2 regions of the Streptomyces platensis genome follow, and region 2 is predicted to be linked to the other one. Evidence: riboswitches for the same ligand, from Rfam matches in the RefSeq annotation. Region 2 holds a riboswitch; the other holds the start of a gene.
The links. A riboswitch is a leader RNA that binds a small molecule or an ion and turns the genes downstream of it on or off. The one in region 2 is predicted to bind ZMP and ZTP.
Positions count from the first base shown of each region.

Region 1: linked by a shared signal. The riboswitch ahead of CP981_RS03585 (bifunctional 5,10-methylenetetrahydrofolate dehydrogenase/5,10-methenyltetrahydrofolate cyclohydrolase) and the one ahead of CP981_RS24165 (serine hydroxymethyltransferase) in region 2 are both predicted to bind ZMP and ZTP.

Region 1 is NZ_CP023691.1:823,076-831,702, forward strand. It holds gene CP981_RS03560 (GcvT family protein) at 1-1,353, opposite strand, end outside; gene CP981_RS03565 (S-(hydroxymethyl)mycothiol dehydrogenase) at 1,404-2,489, opposite strand; gene CP981_RS03570 (IclR family transcriptional regulator) at 2,676-3,476, opposite strand; gene CP981_RS03575 (bifunctional 3-phenylpropionate/cinnamic acid dioxygenase ferredoxin subunit) at 3,645-3,968, shown strand; gene CP981_RS03580 (NAD(P)/FAD-dependent oxidoreductase) at 3,965-5,137, shown strand; gene CP981_RS03585 (bifunctional 5,10-methylenetetrahydrofolate dehydrogenase/5,10-methenyltetrahydrofolate cyclohydrolase) at 5,361-6,215, opposite strand; ZMP/ZTP riboswitch at 6,237-6,325, opposite strand; gene CP981_RS03590 (hypothetical protein) at 6,371-7,303, opposite strand; gene CP981_RS03595 (hypothetical protein) at 7,466-7,786, shown strand; gene CP981_RS03600 (hypothetical protein) at 7,917-8,138, shown strand; gene CP981_RS39115 (SPFH domain-containing protein) at 8,243-8,627, shown strand, end outside.
Region 2 is NZ_CP023691.1:5,429,346-5,437,972, forward strand. It holds gene CP981_RS24120 (glutathionylspermidine synthase family protein) at 1-286, shown strand, start outside; gene CP981_RS24130 (helix-turn-helix domain-containing protein) at 855-1,700, opposite strand; gene CP981_RS24135 (DUF6879 family protein) at 1,726-2,238, opposite strand; gene CP981_RS24140 (hypothetical protein) at 2,213-2,443, opposite strand; gene CP981_RS24145 (hypothetical protein) at 2,530-2,844, opposite strand; gene CP981_RS24150 (NsdA family TPR-like regulatory protein) at 3,041-4,381, shown strand; partial or broken gene CP981_RS24155 (IS5 family transposase) at 4,398-5,227, opposite strand; gene rocD (ornithine--oxo-acid transaminase) at 5,321-6,526, opposite strand; ZMP/ZTP riboswitch at 6,657-6,748, shown strand; gene CP981_RS24165 (serine hydroxymethyltransferase) at 6,806-8,077, shown strand; gene trpS (tryptophan--tRNA ligase) at 8,432-8,627, shown strand, end outside.

The DNA of each region.
Region 1 (8,627 bases), 4.6 Mb from region 2:
ACCGCCGCCCTCCAGGAAGTACGCGCCGAGCTCCTGCTGCCGTGGGTAGAAGGGGCTGGTGCGCAGCGGCCGCGGCTGTTCCATGGGCTGAAGCGGATGGATGACGTCGTAGACCTCGATGAAGTTCTGGGCGCCGCGGTCGGCGATGTAGGCGGGCGAGCGCTGGGCGTCCTCGAAGCGGTAGAGGTCGCACTCATGGATGTCGATGGCGGGCCGGCCGTCCGTCATCCACTCGGCGACGGCCTTGGCGACGCCCGCGGAGTGGGTGACCCAGACCGCCTCGGCCAGCCAGAATCCGCGCAGTTCGCGGGATTCGCCGAGGACCGGCATACCGTCGGGGGTGAAGGAGAAGACGCCGTTGAAGCCCTCGGCCACCCGGGAGGCGCCCAGTGCGGGCAGCAGTCCGACGCTGTCCTGCCAGCTCGGCGCGAAGTCCGCCGCGGTGAAGGGCAGCGAGGACGGCATGACCGGGGAATCGTCGAAGGTGGCGACGGTGAACGGGTCGACGGGCATCGGGCGGTGGGCGTAGGAGCCGATGCCGATCCGGTCGGTGTGTTCGCGGAAGTAGAGGTCACGGTCCTGGAAGCGCAGGATCGGCTTGCTCGCCTCGTCCCGTGGGTCGTTGACGCCGGCGAGCTCGGGCAGCGGTGCGGTGGTGGCGTACTGGTGGGCCAGCGGGAGGAGCGGTATGTCCACCCCGGCCATCGCGCCGATCACCGGGCCCCAGAAGCCGGCGGCCGAGACGACATGGTCGGCGGGGAAGGTGCCGCGGTCGGTGGTGACGCCGGTGACCCGGCCGTCCGCCCGCTCGATCCCGGTGACGGTGTGCCGGTCCAGGAAGCGGGCGCCGCGCTGCTCGGCCCGGGCGATCTGGGCGCGGCAGGCGAGCACGGCGCGGGCCAGCCCGTCGTCGGGGGTGTGGAATCCGCCGTAGAGCGTGGTCTCGTCCAGCATCGGCCACAGGCGCTTGCACTGCTGCGGGCCGATCAGTTCACCGCGGACGCCCCAGGACGCCGCGAGTCCGGCCTTGCGGTGCAGATCGGCCCAGCGGGCCTCGGTGGTGGCGATCTCCAGACCGCCGACCGGGTGGAAGCAGGACTGCCCGTCGACGTCGAGGGAGCCGAACTTCTGGACGGTGTAGGCGGCGAACTCGGTCAGGGTCTTGGACGGGCCGGTCTGGAAGACCAGGCCGGGAGCGTGCGAGGTGGAGCCGCCGGGGGCCGGCAGCGGGCCCTGTTCGAGGACGGTGACATCGGTCCAGCCGCGGGCGGTCAGCTCATCGGCGAGGGAGCAGCCGACGATGCCGGCACCGATGACAACCACACGGGAACTGGGGGCGGGCGTACGGGACATGTCCCTCCTCCTGCTGGTCGGGGTGGTCCACTGGGGTGGGTGTGACGCCGTTACAGGACCACGACGGAGCGCAGTACCCGGCCGTCGCGCATCTTGGCGAACGCGGACTCCACCTCGTCCAGGCCGATCGTCTCGGTGACGAATCCGTCGAGGTCGAGCCGTCCGCTGAGGTAGCGGTCGATGAGGACGGGGAAATCGCGGCTGGGCAGACAGTCCCCGTACCAGGAGGACTTCAGGGCGCCGCCGCGGGAGAAGAGATCGATGAGCGGCAGTTCGAGGCGCATGTCCGGGTCGGGGACGCCGACCTGGACCAGAGTGCCGGCCAGGTCCCGCATGTAGAAGCCCTGGCGGTAGGTCTCGGGCCGGCCCACCGCGTCGATCACCACATCCGCGCCATGGCCGCCGGTCAGTCCACGGACCGCCTCGATGGGGTCCGTACCACGGGAGTTGACGGTGTGGGTGGCGCCGAAGCGGGTGGCGCCGTCCAGCTTGTGGTCGTCGATGTCGACCGCGATGATCCGGCGCGCCCCGGCGACCGAGGCCCCGGCGATCGCCGCGTTGCCGACCCCGCCGCAGCCGATGACCGCGACGGTGTCCCCGCTGCCGACCCCGCCGGTGTGCACCGCCGCCCCGTAACCGGCCATCACTCCGCAGCCGATGAGACCGGCCGCCTCGGGACGGGCGTGCGGGTCGACCTTGACCGCCTGCCCGGCGGCGACCAGCGTCTTCTCGGCGAAGGCCCCGATGCCGAGCGCGGGGGCGAGCGGGGTGCCGTCCAGCAGGGTCATCGGCTGGGTGGCGTTGCGGGAGTCGAAGCAGTACCAGGGCCGGCCGCGGCGGCAGGACCGGCAGCTGCCGCAGGGCGCCCGCCAGGCGAGGACGACGTAGTCACCCGGGGCGAGATCGGTGACGCCGGGCCCGACGGACTCGATGACACCGGCCGCCTCATGGCCGAGGAGGAACGGGAATTGGTCGTTGATCGCCCCTTCCCGGTAGTGCAGGTCGGTGTGGCAGACCCCGCAGGCCTGCACGGCGACGAGCACTTCTCCCGGGCCGGGGTCCGGTACCACAATCATCTGCGGCTCGACGGGTGCGCCTTGTTTCGCCGCGACGACGGCATGGACGTGGTGTGGCATGCCCTACCCCTCCGTGTTGCGCACTGCACGACTGGTTGCGCGATGAGAGACATAGTGGGAACGCCGGATCGGCACCGTCAAGAGGTACGAGCCAGCTCTTGGCAACGGATTTCCCGCGCACCCGGATACGAAGGCGGGGCCGGAACATACGCCCCGGCCCCGCCGCCACCCGCACCCGTCATCGGGTCAACTGCCGTACCCCATCCGCCGCGACAGCTCCCCGGCCGCGGAAACGGTGGCCTTGACGACCTCGGGCAGCCGCTCCTCGGCCAGCCGGTAGGCGGGCACCGACACACTGATCGCCCCGATCACCGAGCCGTCGGGCGCCCGCACCGGCGCCGCGACCGCCCGCAGCCCGAGCTCCAGCTCCTCGATCGCCACCGCGAAACCCTTCTCGACCACCTCGGCGAGCTCACGGCGCAGCGCGGCTGCCGAGGTGACCGTCCGCTCGGTGAGCCGCGGCAACTTCCGCGCCAGCACGGCCTCCCGGACCGCCCTGGGCTGATACGCGAGCAGCGCCTTGCCGCTGGAGGTGGCATGCAGGGGCGTACGGCGGCCGAGCCAGTTCTGCGCGGTGACCGAGGCCGGGCCGCGCGCCTGCGTGACGTTGACCGCGGCATCGCTCTCCAGCACCGCGATGTTCACCGTCTCCCCCAGCTCCGCGGCCAGCTGCCGGCAGACCGGCGCGCCTTCCTGGGAGATGTCCAGCCGTACGGCCGCCGCTCCGGCCAGCCGCAGCACCCCGGCTCCGAGGTAGTACTTGCCGCGCTCCTGCTCCTGCCCGACCAGCCCGCGGTTCTCCAGCACACCCAGCAGCCGGAACGCGGTCGACTTGTGGACGCCCAGCTCCTCGGCGACCTCGGTCACGGCGGCCTCGCCGTGGCGGGCCAGGATCTCCAGCACGGTCACGGCCCGGTCCACGGACTGCACACCGCCCGGCTGCTTGGGCGGCTTGGCTTCCGCCTGCCCCTCCACGCTGTCCGTCATCTGTTGGATCTCACCACCTGGCACCCCGGCCGAGGCACGGGATTCGAAGGTCCGGCATTTCCGGGGACCGCTTGACGCATCCGCTCCCCGGCTGGATTCTGTTGCGCATGGCGCCTCATCGTGCGCAAAGCGAAACTCGATGATACCGAACAGTAACAGGGGGGTCCTGTGATTCCTGTCTGCCCGCTCGCCGACCTGCCCACCGGCGAGTCCGTACGCATCGACACCGCACCTCCGATCGCCGTCTTCCACACCGACGGGCAGCTGTACGCCATCGACGACACCTGCACCCACCAGGACGCCTCCCTCTCGGACGGCTGGCTGGAGGGCTGCCTGGTCGAATGCCCGCTGCACGCCGCGTCGTTCGATCTGCGCACCGGGGCGGCGACCTGCCTGCCCGCCCGCCGGGCCGTGCGCACCCACCCCGTGACCGTCGAGGACGGCATGATCTACGTCCACCACCACGCCGCCGAGGAAGGCACCGCCGCATGAAGTCGGTCGCTGTCATCGGGGCCTCGCTGGCTGGCCTTTACGCCGCGCGGGCCCTGCGCGCCCAGGGATTCGACGGCCGGCTGGTGATCGTCGGGGAGGAACACCACCGCCCCTACGACCGCCCGCCGCTGTCCAAAGCGTTCCTCACCGGCGCCACCGCGGACCAGGGTCAACTGGCCCTGGCCGACGCCGAGGAGATCGCCGAACTGGACGCCGAATGGCTGCTCGGCACCCGCGCCACCGGCCTCGACACCCAGGAGCGCGCGGTACTCCTCGACGGCGGCCGGTCCCTGACCACCGACGGTGTGGTGATCGCCACCGGCGCCACCCCGCGCCGCCTCCCCGGCCCGGCGCCCGCCGGAACCCACACCCTGCGCACCCTTGAGGACGCCCAGGCCCTGCGCGCGGAGCTGACCCGCGGCCCGGTCAGGGTCGTGGTGATCGGTGGCGGGTTCATCGGCGCGGAGGTCGCCTCGTCCTGCGCCGCACTCGGCCACGACGTCACCGTGGTCGAAGCCGCCGCGCGCCCCCTCGTCCCCCAACTCGGCGACACGATGGCCGGGATCTGCGCCGCCCTCCATGCGGACCACGGCGTCACCCTGCTCACCGGAACCGGTGTCGCCCGCCTGCACGACGGTGGCGCCGGCCACCGTGTCACCGCGGTCGAGCTGGCCGACGGCCGGCTGCTCCCCGCCGACGTGGTCGTCATCGGCATCGGGGTACGCCCCCACACCGCCTGGCTCGAAGGCTCCGGACTCCCGCTCGACGACGGGGTGTGCTGCGACGCGGGCGGGGTCACTCCGCAGCCTCATATCGTGGCGGTCGGCGATGTCGCCAGGGCGGACGGCACCCGCGCCGAACACTGGACCAGCGCCACCGAACAGGCCGCCGTCGCCGTCCGGAACCTGCTGGCCGGCCGCACCGTCGCGACCCACCGGAGCCTGCCGTACTTCTGGTCCGACCAGTACGGCGTACGCATCCAGTTCGCCGGCCGGCGCCTGCCCACCGACATCCCGCGCATCGTCGAGGGCTCACCCGACGACCGCAGCTTCCTCGCCTGCTACGAACGCGACGGGCGGACCACCGCGGTCCTGGCCCTGAACCGCCCCCGCCCCTTCATGCGCCTCCGCCGCGAACTCGCCCGCGCCGCCCAGCCGGTCACCACCTGACCCCGGCCGGCGGTGCGGTGCGAGGCGGCAGCGGGAGGGCGGCGGGATGACGGCTGTGGGATGACGGCAGCGGTGCGACGACGCGGGTGGCGACTGTGGCGCAGCAGACAGTGCACAGCGGATGACGGCGGCGCCGTGGGGTGTTCGGAACAGCGGAACGTCTGCCGGCCGGCGGCGTTCCACGCCCCGCGCCACCGTCCGCAACCGCTCCGCCGGGCGGCGGTCAGCCCGCTTTCAGCTGGGCGGCCGCGGCGTCGACGGTCTGGGTGAGCAGGGTGGCGATGGTCATGGGGCCGACGCCGCCGGGGACCGGCGTGATCAGGGCGGCGCGGGTGCGTGCCGCATCGAAGTCCACATCCCCGACGTTGCCCGGGTTGGAGCCGGCGTCTATCACGACGGCCCCGGGCTTGATGTGCTCGGCGCCCAGGAACCGGGGCCGGCCGACGGCCGCGATCAGCACATCGGCCTCCTGGGTGAGCGACACCAGATCGGTGGTGCGGGAGTGGCAGTAGGTGACGGTGGCATTGCGGCCGAGCAGCAGCATCCCCACCGGCTTGCCGAGGATCGCGCTGCGGCCGACCACGACGGCGTGCTTGCCGGCCAGGTCGACGTCATAGTGATCCAGCAGCCGGAGGATGCCGCCGGGCGTGCAGGAAGCGAAGCCGTCCAGGCCGAAGCTCATCGCGGCGAAGGAGTGGCAGGTGACGCCGTCGACATCCTTCTCCGGGGCGATCGCCTCGAACGCGGCGCGCTCGTCGATGTGCGGGCCGGCCGGGTGCTGCAACAGGATGCCGTGCACCGCGGGGTCGTTCGACAGCGCGGTGATCGTGTCGACCAGCTCCGCGGTCGTGGTGGCGGCGGGCAGGGCGACATGCCGGGAGAGGATCCCGGCCTTCGCGCAGCGGTTGCGCTTCATACGGACATACGTCACCGAGGCGGGGTCGTCGCCGACGAGTACGGTCGCCAGGCACGGGGCCGTGCCGGTCCGTTCGGTGAGGTCCGCCGCGCGCCGGGCGGCCTGTTCGACGAGGCCGCGGGCCAGTGCGCTGCCGTCCATGAGGCGGGCTTCCGGGGACATGGGCTGCTCCTGAGCGTCGTGTGGAATCGCCCAGGCGCGCGGCACCGGCCGTGGATGGCCGAGCCGCTCCCCGGTGGTACTCCACCCAAGCGCCAGTCACGGCTCGGCGCCCACTGTAATCGACGTCGGGAGGGAGCGGCGTCCGGTTTTCCCCGCTACCCGCCGCCCTGCCCCGGTGCGGAGAGGGGTGGTTGGGGCGCGGCGGTGGCCTCCCATTGACTGAGGATGCCGTCCCAGTCGTGCTGGGCAGCGGTGATGGCATTGGCATCCCAGGTGGGCTGGGCGGGCTGCTGATACTGCTGGTGCTCCTCGTACACCCGGTAATCCTGGTACTGCTGCTGGTCCGGATAGTGCTGGTACGGCTGTTGCTTCCAGGGTTCCTGCTCGTAGTGCTCCCGTGGGGGGTGCTGTGGTCGCTCGCGCCACGTCAGAGGGGAAGCCTCCGGCTGTGGGGGCGGGACGTTGACCAGCCGGCGGTGCCGTCCCGTACGGTCCGAGGGGGTGGGCGGCATCGGGCGGCTCTCTGCGGACAGTTGTTGTGCGCGGGCCACCAGCAGCCGGACGTCGAGGCCGAGTTCGGTGGCCAGGGCGGTGAGGTCGACGCCGTTGTGCCAGCTGCTCATCAGGACCGCGTCCAGCGCCGGGGCCCAGGCCGGTTCGGAGGGCTGGGGGGCGGCGGCCGGTCCCGGCTGGGGCGGTGGGGGCGTGGCGTGCGCGGCGGGGCCCGGCGCGGCGGCCCCCTGAGCGGGCTGCGGGGTGGGGGCCTGCGCCGTGGGGGCCTGGGGTGCGGGCTGCTGCGGTGCGGCGGCGGGCTCGTTCGGGCGCTGGGCGAGCAGGCTCTTGGCGACCTCGCGGGCGTCCTCCTTGCCCACCGTGCGCCGGGCCAGCCGCACTTCGCGTTCGTCCAGGCCGAGCAGATCCGCCACCACCGCGTCGCTGCCCACGGTCACGGCGAAGGCGGCCAGGGTCCGCGAACGGCGGGCCTCGGCCTCGTCGAGGAGTCCCTGTGTACGGCGGACCTCGTCATCGCTGCTGCAAAACGCCTGTGCGAGTACCGCGTGGCGCTCCCACAACTCCCTCGGTTCCATGACTGCGACAACGTTCCTTCGTCCGGATTGGACCGCTTCCCGGCTATAGATCACTGCATAAGGTGATATTCGATGGAGATGCGTCCCCGCCTACCTGGCGGAAGTACGGACGGCTGCAAAAATACGCAGTGACCCCAGCGTCGAAGAATCGTTTCTACGGCCATGAGCGTCCCCTCTTCCGGCACCGTCGCAGGTCACGGACCGACGTCCCTCCCCCGCCCCGGGCAGATGCCCCGGTGGATCACCGCGGAGGTCATCAGGCAGACACCGGTGTACGCCGGGCTGGTGAAGCAGTGGACCGAGCGCGCCGCCACGGTGCCCGGGGTCGCCGATCCCGAGTGGCAGCGCCTGGTCTCCTACCGTGCGCTGATGGAGGAGACCGAGATCGCCCTCACGGCCCTCCGGCCCCATCGTGCGCCCGACGTACTGCCCCCGCGAAAGCCGACGGTCCCGGCGGCCCGGCCCGCCCGTCTGGACGCCTGAACCAGGTCTGCGGCGCCCGCCGGGCCGGCGGCGCGGGCGGCACCCCGGCCGGAGTACCGTTGAGTTGTCGAGGATTTCCCGCTGTCCGGCGGCTGCGCCGGCAGCGGCTTTGACCAGCGACGGAGCCCGGGTGAGCGCGACGGATGACACGGACTTCAGCCCGATCGGGGTGATCGGGCGGGTGACCGTCTCCATCCCGACCGACGGCCCGGGTGAGGTGCTGCTGCCGGTACGCGGCGGCACCGAGGCCTTCGCCGCCTGGTCCCGCGAGCCCATCGCCCGGCACACGCAGGTCATCGTGGTGGACCACACCTCGGCGCGGTCGGTGATCGTCGCGCCGCTGCCCGCGTGACCCGGCGGTCCCGACGACCGTCGCCGGCCACGTGAGCACTCCCTTTCCCGCGGCCGTGCCCGCACCCCCACCGGGGCCGGTCGCATCGGACCAGGAGCCTTCCGATGTTGTTCTGGCATGTTCCGGCGCCCAACGAGGCGCTGTTGATCTCCGGCTCGAAGCGCCGGGCCGGGGACGCCCAATTCCGTATCGTCACCGGCCATGGCTGCTGGGTCATGCCCGTCAAACAGAAGGCGAGTGTGCTGTCGCTGTCGCTGCGGGAGGCGGAGATCTCCGAGGACTGCGTCACCCAGCAGGGCATCCGGCTCGGCGTCCGGGCGGTCGCCGTCTTCAAGGTCGGGGACGACCAGACGTCCATCGCCAACGCCGCGCGCCGGTTCCTGGCCGAGCAGACCACCATGGAAGAGCTGGTCGGCCGGATCTTCGCCGGTCATCTGCGCTCGATCGTCGGCGGACTGACCGTCGAGCAGATCATCCGGGAGCGGGACC
Region 2 (8,627 bases):
CGGCCCCCGCGAACTGGCCCATACCCGCGGCTACGTCGCCAAGCCACTGCTCGGCCGCGAGGGCGCCGGCGTCACCCTCCACGAGCCCGGCGCCGACCCGGTCCTGCGCGACCCCGACGACCCCTGCTGCTACCAGGAGCTGGCCCCGCTCCCGGACTTCGACGGCAACCGCGTCGTCCTCGGCGCCTGGGTCGTCGAGGACGAGTCGGCCGGCCTCGGCATCCGCGAATCGGCGGGGCCGGTCACGGATGAGTATGCGCGGTTCCTGCCGCATGTGATCCGCTGAATCCGCCGGGGCGTCCGCTCGGGCACCTCGGCGGGATACAGCAGCAGGCCCCGCCCGGCGCACCGGACGGGGCCTGCGCGACCGGCCCGTAAGCAGGCGAGCCTTCTTCAGCTTTCGCGACTACTTGTTGTCGCTGTCCCCACCACTGGGCTGCGGGTCACGGGGGGCTTCCGGGGGCATGGGCCCGCCGTCGTGCCTACCGTCGTCCGCCGCCATGTCGGCCGGGTGCCGGAAAGGGACTCCGGGCCACCCTTCGGCGTCGGGCGTGCGCGTCTTGTACGTCTCAACGGCTGCGACGCTCATCTACCAACCTCCTCTTCCATGAGGGGCCATGCCGCCGTACCGTCGACGCATGGCCCGTAGGCCCGCAAGGGATTCCCTGCGGCGCTCACCCGCCCCGGCCGCTCGACCTGTCCGGGTATTCCGCAGCCGGGGCGGGAGTCTTGATACCGGCTATCGCCGACTGCTCATCGCCTTTCCGCCATCCCCTCCGACGTATTTCCGTATGGCGACAAACTAGGAATGCTGAAGAGTCGGCCTCAACGAACTTGCGTGAACTTGCGCGCGCTCATCCGAGGGAATCGATCGCTGCTGTGATCAGAGTCCGTGCCGGAGCCCCGTAAACAGCCAATTCGGCCAGGCCCGCGAAGGTATGGGCGTACATGCTGATCTCGTGCGGCTGCGTGATGGTGAGAAAGGCGGCCACCAGCTCAACGTTGACCTGGGCATCATCGAAGATCCAGAAGTCCTCCACCGGCCACAGCGCGGTCCGGTCCGCGTGCAGCGGGATCACCCCGAGGCTGACGTGGGGCAGCGCAGCCAGAGACAGCAGGTGCCCGAGCTGACCTGCCATCGTCGCAGGGCCGCCGATCTGGTGGCGAAGTGCGCTCTCCTCCAAGATCACGGCGAAGCGGCGCGGACCTTCGTGCAGGATGCGCTGCTTGTCCACGCGGACCTGGACAGCTTCTTCCAGGTCGTCAGGAAGTGCCCGCCGGTCACGAATCGCCCTGAGGAGTGCCTCAATGTATGCGCGCGTCTGGAAGGGCCCCGGGATCAGCCACGACGAGTAGGCGCGGAAGTGCCGCGTGCGTTCCCACAGCGGAAGAACCGACTCCTGTGCACGGCGGAGTCCGGAGCGCTCCAAGCGCCGCCACTCGACATACGCACCATCGATATTGCGTGCGGTGGCGATCAAGTCGGCCGTCTGCCCCGCCGCTCCACAGTGCAGCGCCCACACCCGTAGGTCATCGTCAGAAGGCCCGGTGCGGCCGTTCTCGATGCGGCTGCACTTGCTTTCATGCCAGCCGGCCCGGGCAGCCAACTCCCGTGCTGTCAGACCCGAATCCTTGCGCATCTCACGCAGGCGCTTGCCAAGGGCCTCTCGGGCCTGCCGGACGCTGGACGACGACGTCACGTTCGAGTGCTCCGAGTACGTACGGTCAGACCGGCCGGTACTCCTCGTGGGGAGTCGCCCGTTCCCAGATCGATTCAAACGCCGATACGCAGGCGTGGACCACCCCGGGGTCGGTCACCAGCTCTTCACCGGTCATCTCCCCGTCACCGTTGAAGTGGTTGAACAGCACCGACGAACGGTCGAAGACCCAGCAGTCGTTGCCCGGCAACAGCAAGGAAGAGGCTTGCCGACGGGGGAGCCAGCGCACCGACTCTCCGGCCTTGACGTTGTGTCCACCGGTGAGCGCGTGCTCGTAGCGGATGTAGGCGGATACGGGTTCCGAGACGACACGTGCTCGGCGCACGTCCACGCCGCGGGCCACCGAAGCCGAGACAAGGTCGATCCACCACGGCCATCGCTTGGCGGGGTCGAAGTGGTCACCGGCGATCCACTCCTGGTACGCCTCGTCCAGCGCGTAGGCGTCCCTGGCCTCGAAGTGCCACGCGCTGTGCCGGGCCGACCGGAACAGCTCCTCAAATGTCGGCTCCGCCGTCGCCACCGCTCACCTCCGGGAAGAACTGCATCATGCGCTTCGGGAACTCGATCACGGTCTCATGGCTGGGAACGTCCAGCTGTGCCAGGCGCTCGGGGTCCGTGACCCGCCAACCTTGCAGGACGTAGTTTCCGCTCTCATCGTCCAGGTACACAGTCGGGGAGCCGTTGTTCGGACTCTCGGGGTCCTTGCCCAGGCGGTGCAAAGCCATGGTGTCCTCCGTCGCCTCGGGTGACGATCAACATGTCCGAGCTTGTACTTGAGCCGCCGCGGCGCGCCAGCGACTTGCACGAACTTCTACGTAGGGGCCGATGCCTGCCCGAGCGCGGCCAGGCGCCCGCCCCGGCTCCTGGCCACCCGGCGGACATCGGCGAGGGTGGCGGTTAATTCCACGGCCAGCAGGTGCAGTTCGCCGGGCGTCCACGCGCGTGCAGCAAGCAGTTGGCGGGCTTCGTCGATGAGGTCGTCGGCTGAGCCGAGCTGCTCCTCCTCGATCCGGTCGGCCATGCGGGAGACATATCCGGTCCCGTCGCCCGCCAGGAAGCACGGTTTTCCGTCCGGGCTGGTCCACGGCAGCAGCCGGACGAAGACCTTCGCTGTAACGTCGGGCATGTCGTCAACTCCCTTGTAGTTGAGGGCCACGCCCCCGGGCCGTCCACCACGGTCGCGGGGGTCCTCTTGCTTGTCCGTAGCCAGGAGGGCCTTCCTCGCTCTAGGCAACCGCTCGGCTACACCCAGCGGTACGGTGGCAGAGGAAGCGGCTTTTAAAAGTTTTAAGCGCTCGTGCACAGCGGGGAGTTGAGGGCTGATGGGCACTCGGGAACCGAACCGGCACCTTGAACGGCTTTACCGGCAGACCGGCTGGACGCTGCGGCAGTTCGTCCAGGCCGTGAACCGCATCGGCACCGAGCGGGGAACCCCGCTCAAGTACCGCGAGCCGTCGGCCCATCAGTGGTGTCAGGGGCACCTGCCGAAGGAGCAGGCCAGACCGCTGATCGTGGAGGCCCTGGCGCGGAAGCTGGGACGTCCGGTCACGCATGCCGAGGCCGGATTCCCCGCACCGGTCAAGAGCTCCGGTGCCACTCCGGGCACGGTGGAAGGGCTGATCGATCTCGGTAGGGGAGATATGGACCCCTCGCGTCGTAGCGTTCTCGGTATAGGGCTCTTTTCCGTTGCGCTGACCGTGCCCAATTGGCCGGATGTGGTGGGACGGATGGAAGCCGTTCAAAGCGGACAGCCCCGGCGTATTGGCATGCCAGAGGTTGACATGGTTATTGCCATGACCGAACGAGTGTCAGAACTGGATGACCAATTCGGCGGGCGTCACGCCCGTCCGATGGCGGCGGCCTTCTTGGTGAACACGGTAGCCCCATATCTACGGGCTGACGCCTCCGAGTCGGTACGCAAAGCTATGATGTCGGCTGCTGCCGATTTGTGCTATCTCACCGGGTACATGGCAGTGGATGAAGGCGTTCACGGCCTTGCGCAGCAGTACTATCTCAAGGCGTTGGAACTTGCCGGAGCGGCAGAGGATCACTTGACGTACTGCACAACGCTTCGGGGGATGAGTGTGCAGGCTGTTGACCTACGGCACGGCAGGCAGGCCATGCGGCTCGCTGACGCTGCCGCTGCCGCGTCTCCGCAAGCTGGTCCGCGAATGCGAGCTTTCCTTGCCGGGCAGCAGGCGCATACCTCCGCGCAAATCGGCGACCACAGCAATGCGCTGATGTATCTGCGAGAGGCCGAAGTGGCCATGGAGAGGGCTGAGTCCAGGGGGAAAGCGTTCGGCTCGTATGATCCGGCAGCCCTGAATTACCACACCAGCCAGGTCCGGTACGAACTCGGCGATATTCCCGGCTCCATCAAGGCTATGCAGGACTCGGACAAGGTGCGCTTCAGCGTCTACCGTCGCGCTCGCGTACGCCACCGCGCCACCTTGGCTGAGCGGCGACTGGAAATCGGCCACCTCGAAGCAGCATGCGCGACATGGCATCTCGCCCTGGATGATTACCCTCTGGTGCAGTCGGGGCGTGCAGATCAGCGCATGCGAACAATGTTCAAGCTCATCCGCCCCCACCTAAAGAACCCCGCCGCCCGGGAACTCCACGAACGCGCCCGGCTCGTCACCCCGGCCGCGCTCTCCGCCTAGGGGGTGTCTTCAAATATCACGCCCACATCAGGAGCGAGGCGAGGGTGACGGCGGCTTGGTAGGACTCGGTGGTCTTGTCGTAGCGGGTGGCGATGCCGCGCCACTGCTTGAGGCGGTTGAAGCAGCGTTCGACCACGTTGCGCTGTTTGTAGAGCTGCTTGTCGAAGGTTGGCGGGCGTCCGCCGTGGCTGCCGCGCCGGAGGCGGTTGCGGATCTGGTCGGCTCGTTCGGGGATGGTGTGGCCGATGCCTCGTCGCCGCAGCCAGGTCCGGATGGCCTTGGAGCTGTAGCCCTTGTCGCCCAGCACGTGGGCGGGCCGGACCCGTGGCCGTCCGGGGCCGGTTCGGGGCACCCGAATCGCGTCCATCACGGCGGTGAATTGGGTGCAGTCGTTGGTGTTCCCGCCCGTGACGAGGAAGGCGAGCGGACGGCCGGTGGCATCGCAGGCGAGGTGAATCTTGCTGGTCAGACCGCCCCGGGAGCGTCCGAGTCCGGGGCTTTGGAGCCCCCTTTTCGGGCCCCGGCGGCGTGCTGGTGGGCACGGACGACGGTGGAGTCGACCGACACGAGCCAGTCGATGTCCCCCGCCTCGTCCGCCCTCGCCTGGGCGGCCTGCAGCATCCGCTCGAAGGTGCCGTCCAGGGCCCAGCGACGGAAGCGGGTGTGCAGCGTGGCCCACGGGCCGTACCGCTCAGGCACATCCCGCCAGGCCGTGCCGGTCCGGAACTTCCACACGATCCCGTTGAGCACAGTGCGGTCATCCAACCGCTTCCGCCCCCGCAACGATTCAGGCAGCAGAGGCCGGACGAACTCCCACTCGGCATCCGACAGTTCATGGCGACGTATCACCCCACCATGATCTACCACCCGAGATCATTTGAAGACACCCCCTAGGAGGACCGCACACGAGGGCAGCCCGCGTCCGGCACCGCCCCGGTCTCACCCCTCCAGCACGCCCCGCAGCTGGTCGAGCCCCCAGTCCAGGTCTTCCTTGCTGATGACCAGCGGGGGCGCGAGCCGGATCGTCGAGCCGTGGGTGTCCTTGACCAGCACGCCGCGGGCCATCAGCTGTTCGGAGATCTCCCGGCCCGTGCCGCGCGACGGGTTGATGTCCACGCCGGCCCAGAGTCCGCGGCCGCGCACCGCGGCCACCGCGCCGCCGGCCGCCAGCTGCGCCAGCTCGCTGTGCAGATGCTCGCCCAACTCCGCGGCCCGCTGCTGGAATTCGCCGGTCCGCAGCATCGCGATGACCTCCAGGGCCATCGCGCAGGCGAGCGGGTTGCCGCCGAACGTCGAGCCGTGCTCGCCGGGTGCGAAGACGCCCAGTACCTCGCGGGAGGAGACGACCGCCGAGACCGGCACCACCCCGCCGCCGAGCGCCTTGCCGAGCACGTACATGTCGGGCACCACGTCCTCGTGCTCACAGGCGAAGGTCCGGCCGGTGCGGCCCAGCCCCGACTGGATCTCATCGGCGATGAACAGCACGTTCCGGCTGCGGGTCAGCTCCCGTACGCCCGCCAGATAGCCCGGCGGCGGCACCAGCACGCCCGCCTCGCCCTGGATCGGCTCCAGGAGGACGGCGACGGTGTCGGCGTCGACGGCCGCCTCCAGCGCGGCCAGGTCGCCGTACGGGACGATCTCGAAGCCGGGGGTGTACGGGCCGAAGTCGGCGCGCGCCTCGGGGTCGGTGGAGAAGGAGACGATGGTGGTCGTCCGGCCGTGGAAGTTGTTGTCCGCGACGATGATCTTCGCCCGGCCGTCCGGGACGCCCTTGACCTTGTAGCCCCATTTACGGGCCGTCTTCACCGCTGTCTCGACGGCCTCGGCGCCGGTGTTCATCGGGAGCACCAGCTCCATCCCGCACAGCTCCGCCAGCTGGGTGCAGAAGTCGGCGAACCGGTCGTGATGGAAGGCGCGCGAGGTGAGCGTGACCCGCTCCAGCTGCGCCGTGGCCGCGTCGAGCAGCCGGCGGTTGCCGTGCCCGAAGTTCAGTGCGGAGTACCCGGCGAGCATGTCCAGGTAGCGGCGGCCCTCGACATCCGTCACCCAGGCGCCCTCGGCGGTGGCCACGACGACGGGCAGCGGGTGGTAGTTGTGCGCGCTGTGGGCTTCGGCGGCCGCGATGCCGCGTTCCGTGGACGTCACCGGTGACTCCGTTCGGTAGGCCGTACGGGCGCGGGCACTGCCGCGTCCCTCTCCATTGTCGCGCCCGCCCGGACCGCCCGGCCTGCGAAGATCCGCCGGACAGGGCCCCGGGGGGTGTCTTAGACTCTGCGGTGCGCACCGCGACTGGCGCACGGGGAAGCAACCTCGAGGAAGCGGTGTGCGGCAACCATCACGAGGTGCCGCCCCGCCTGGGCACCCCGGGACCACGACCGGCAACACCGATCGACCGCCCCGGAGGACGCCATGTCACAGCCCCGCATGTCCCGGTCCCTTTCGCATCCCGCGCTGAGCGTCGCCGACCCCGAACTGGCCGCACTGGTCGGCGCCGAGGAACAGCTCCAGGCCGACACGCTGCGACTGATCCCCAGCGAGAACTACGTCTCCGCCGCCGTCCTGGAAGCCACCGGCACCGTCCTGCAGAACAAGTACAGCGAGGGGTACGCGGGCCGTCGCTACTACGAAGGCCAGCAGAACATCGACCAGGTCGAGACGCTGGCCGTCGAGCGTGCCAAGGCCGTCTTCGGTGTGGAGCACGCCAACGTCCAGCCGTACTCCGGCTCGCCCGCCAATCTCGCCGCCTACCTCGCCTTCGCCGAGCCCGGCGACACCGTGCTGGGCATGGCGCTGCCGATGGGCGGCCACCTCACGCACGGCTGGGGCGTCTCGGCGACCGGTACGTGGTTCCGCGGCGTGCAGTACGGCGTACGTCCCGACACCGCGCTGATCGACTTCGACGAGGTGCGCGACCTCGCCCGCAAGGAACGCCCGAAGATCATCTTCTGTGGTGGCACCGCCGTCCCCCGCACCATCGACTTCGCCGCCTTCGGCGAGATCGCCCGCGAGGTCGACGCCGTCCTCGTCGCCGACATCGCGCATATCGCGGGCCTGATCGCGGGCGGCGCCCACCCCTCGCCCGTGCCGCACGCGGACGTCATCTCCACCACCACCCACAAGACCCTGCGCGGCCCGCGCGGCGCGATGCTGATGTCCCGGGCGAGCCACGCCAAGGCCGTCGACAAGGCCGTCTTCCCCGGCCTCCAGGGCGGCCCGCACAACCACACCACCGCCGCCATCGCGGTCGCACTGCGCGAGGCGGCCGCCCCGTCCTTCCGGGACTACGCGCACGCCGTCGTCGCCAACGCCAAGGCGCTCGCCGAGGCGCTGCTGGCCCGCGGCTACGACCTGGTCTCCGGCGGCACCGACAACCACCTGGTGCTGATCGACCTCACCTCGAAGGAGGTCCCCGGCAAGGTCGCCGCCAAGGCGCTGGACCGCGCCGGCATCGTCGTCAACTACAACACCGTCCCCTTCGACCCCCGTAAGCCCTTCGACCCGTCCGGCATCCGCATCGGCACCCCGTCCCTCACCTCCCGCGGACTGGGCACGGACCGGATGCCGCTGGTCGCCGAGTGGATCGACCGCAGCGTCCAGGCCGCGGCGAAGGGCGACGAGGGCGCGCTGACGGTGATCCGCGGCGAGGTCGCGGAGCTGATGGCCGCCTACCCGGCGCCGGGGCTGCCGACGGCCTGAACGGGCGGTGCGGTGGGGTTCGCCCGGCGGGGCGGCTTCGTGCCCCCCGCCGGTCCGGCGCACCGGCAGCGGGACCCCGCCCTCCCGGCGCACCGGTACCCCGCCCGGCACCCCGCCCGACGCCGGGCTTCCTCGGAGACCGGCTGTCCGTCGGTCATCCGACCCGCGATTCCCGCTGCCGCCCGCCCCGAACAGAGCGCCGCGCACCGGCGCTGCGGCGCCGACGGCCGCCGGCCCCGTTGCCGCATGCGCCACCACAGGCCGGGCCCCCCTTGCCGACCTGAGACAATCAATGGCATGGCTCTCGATCGCCCGCCCGTCGCCCACCACCACCCCCAGGGGAATGGCTCCGCCATGCAGCAGCGTCCACGTGTGCTCTCCGGCATTCAGCCCACTGCCGGCTCCTTCCACCTCGGCAATTACCTCGGTGCGGTACGCCAGTGGGTGGCGCTTCAGGAGTCCCACGACGCCTTCTACATGGTGGTCGACCTGCATGCGATCACCATTCCGCAGGACCCGGCGGAACTGCGCAGCAACACCCGGATCGCGG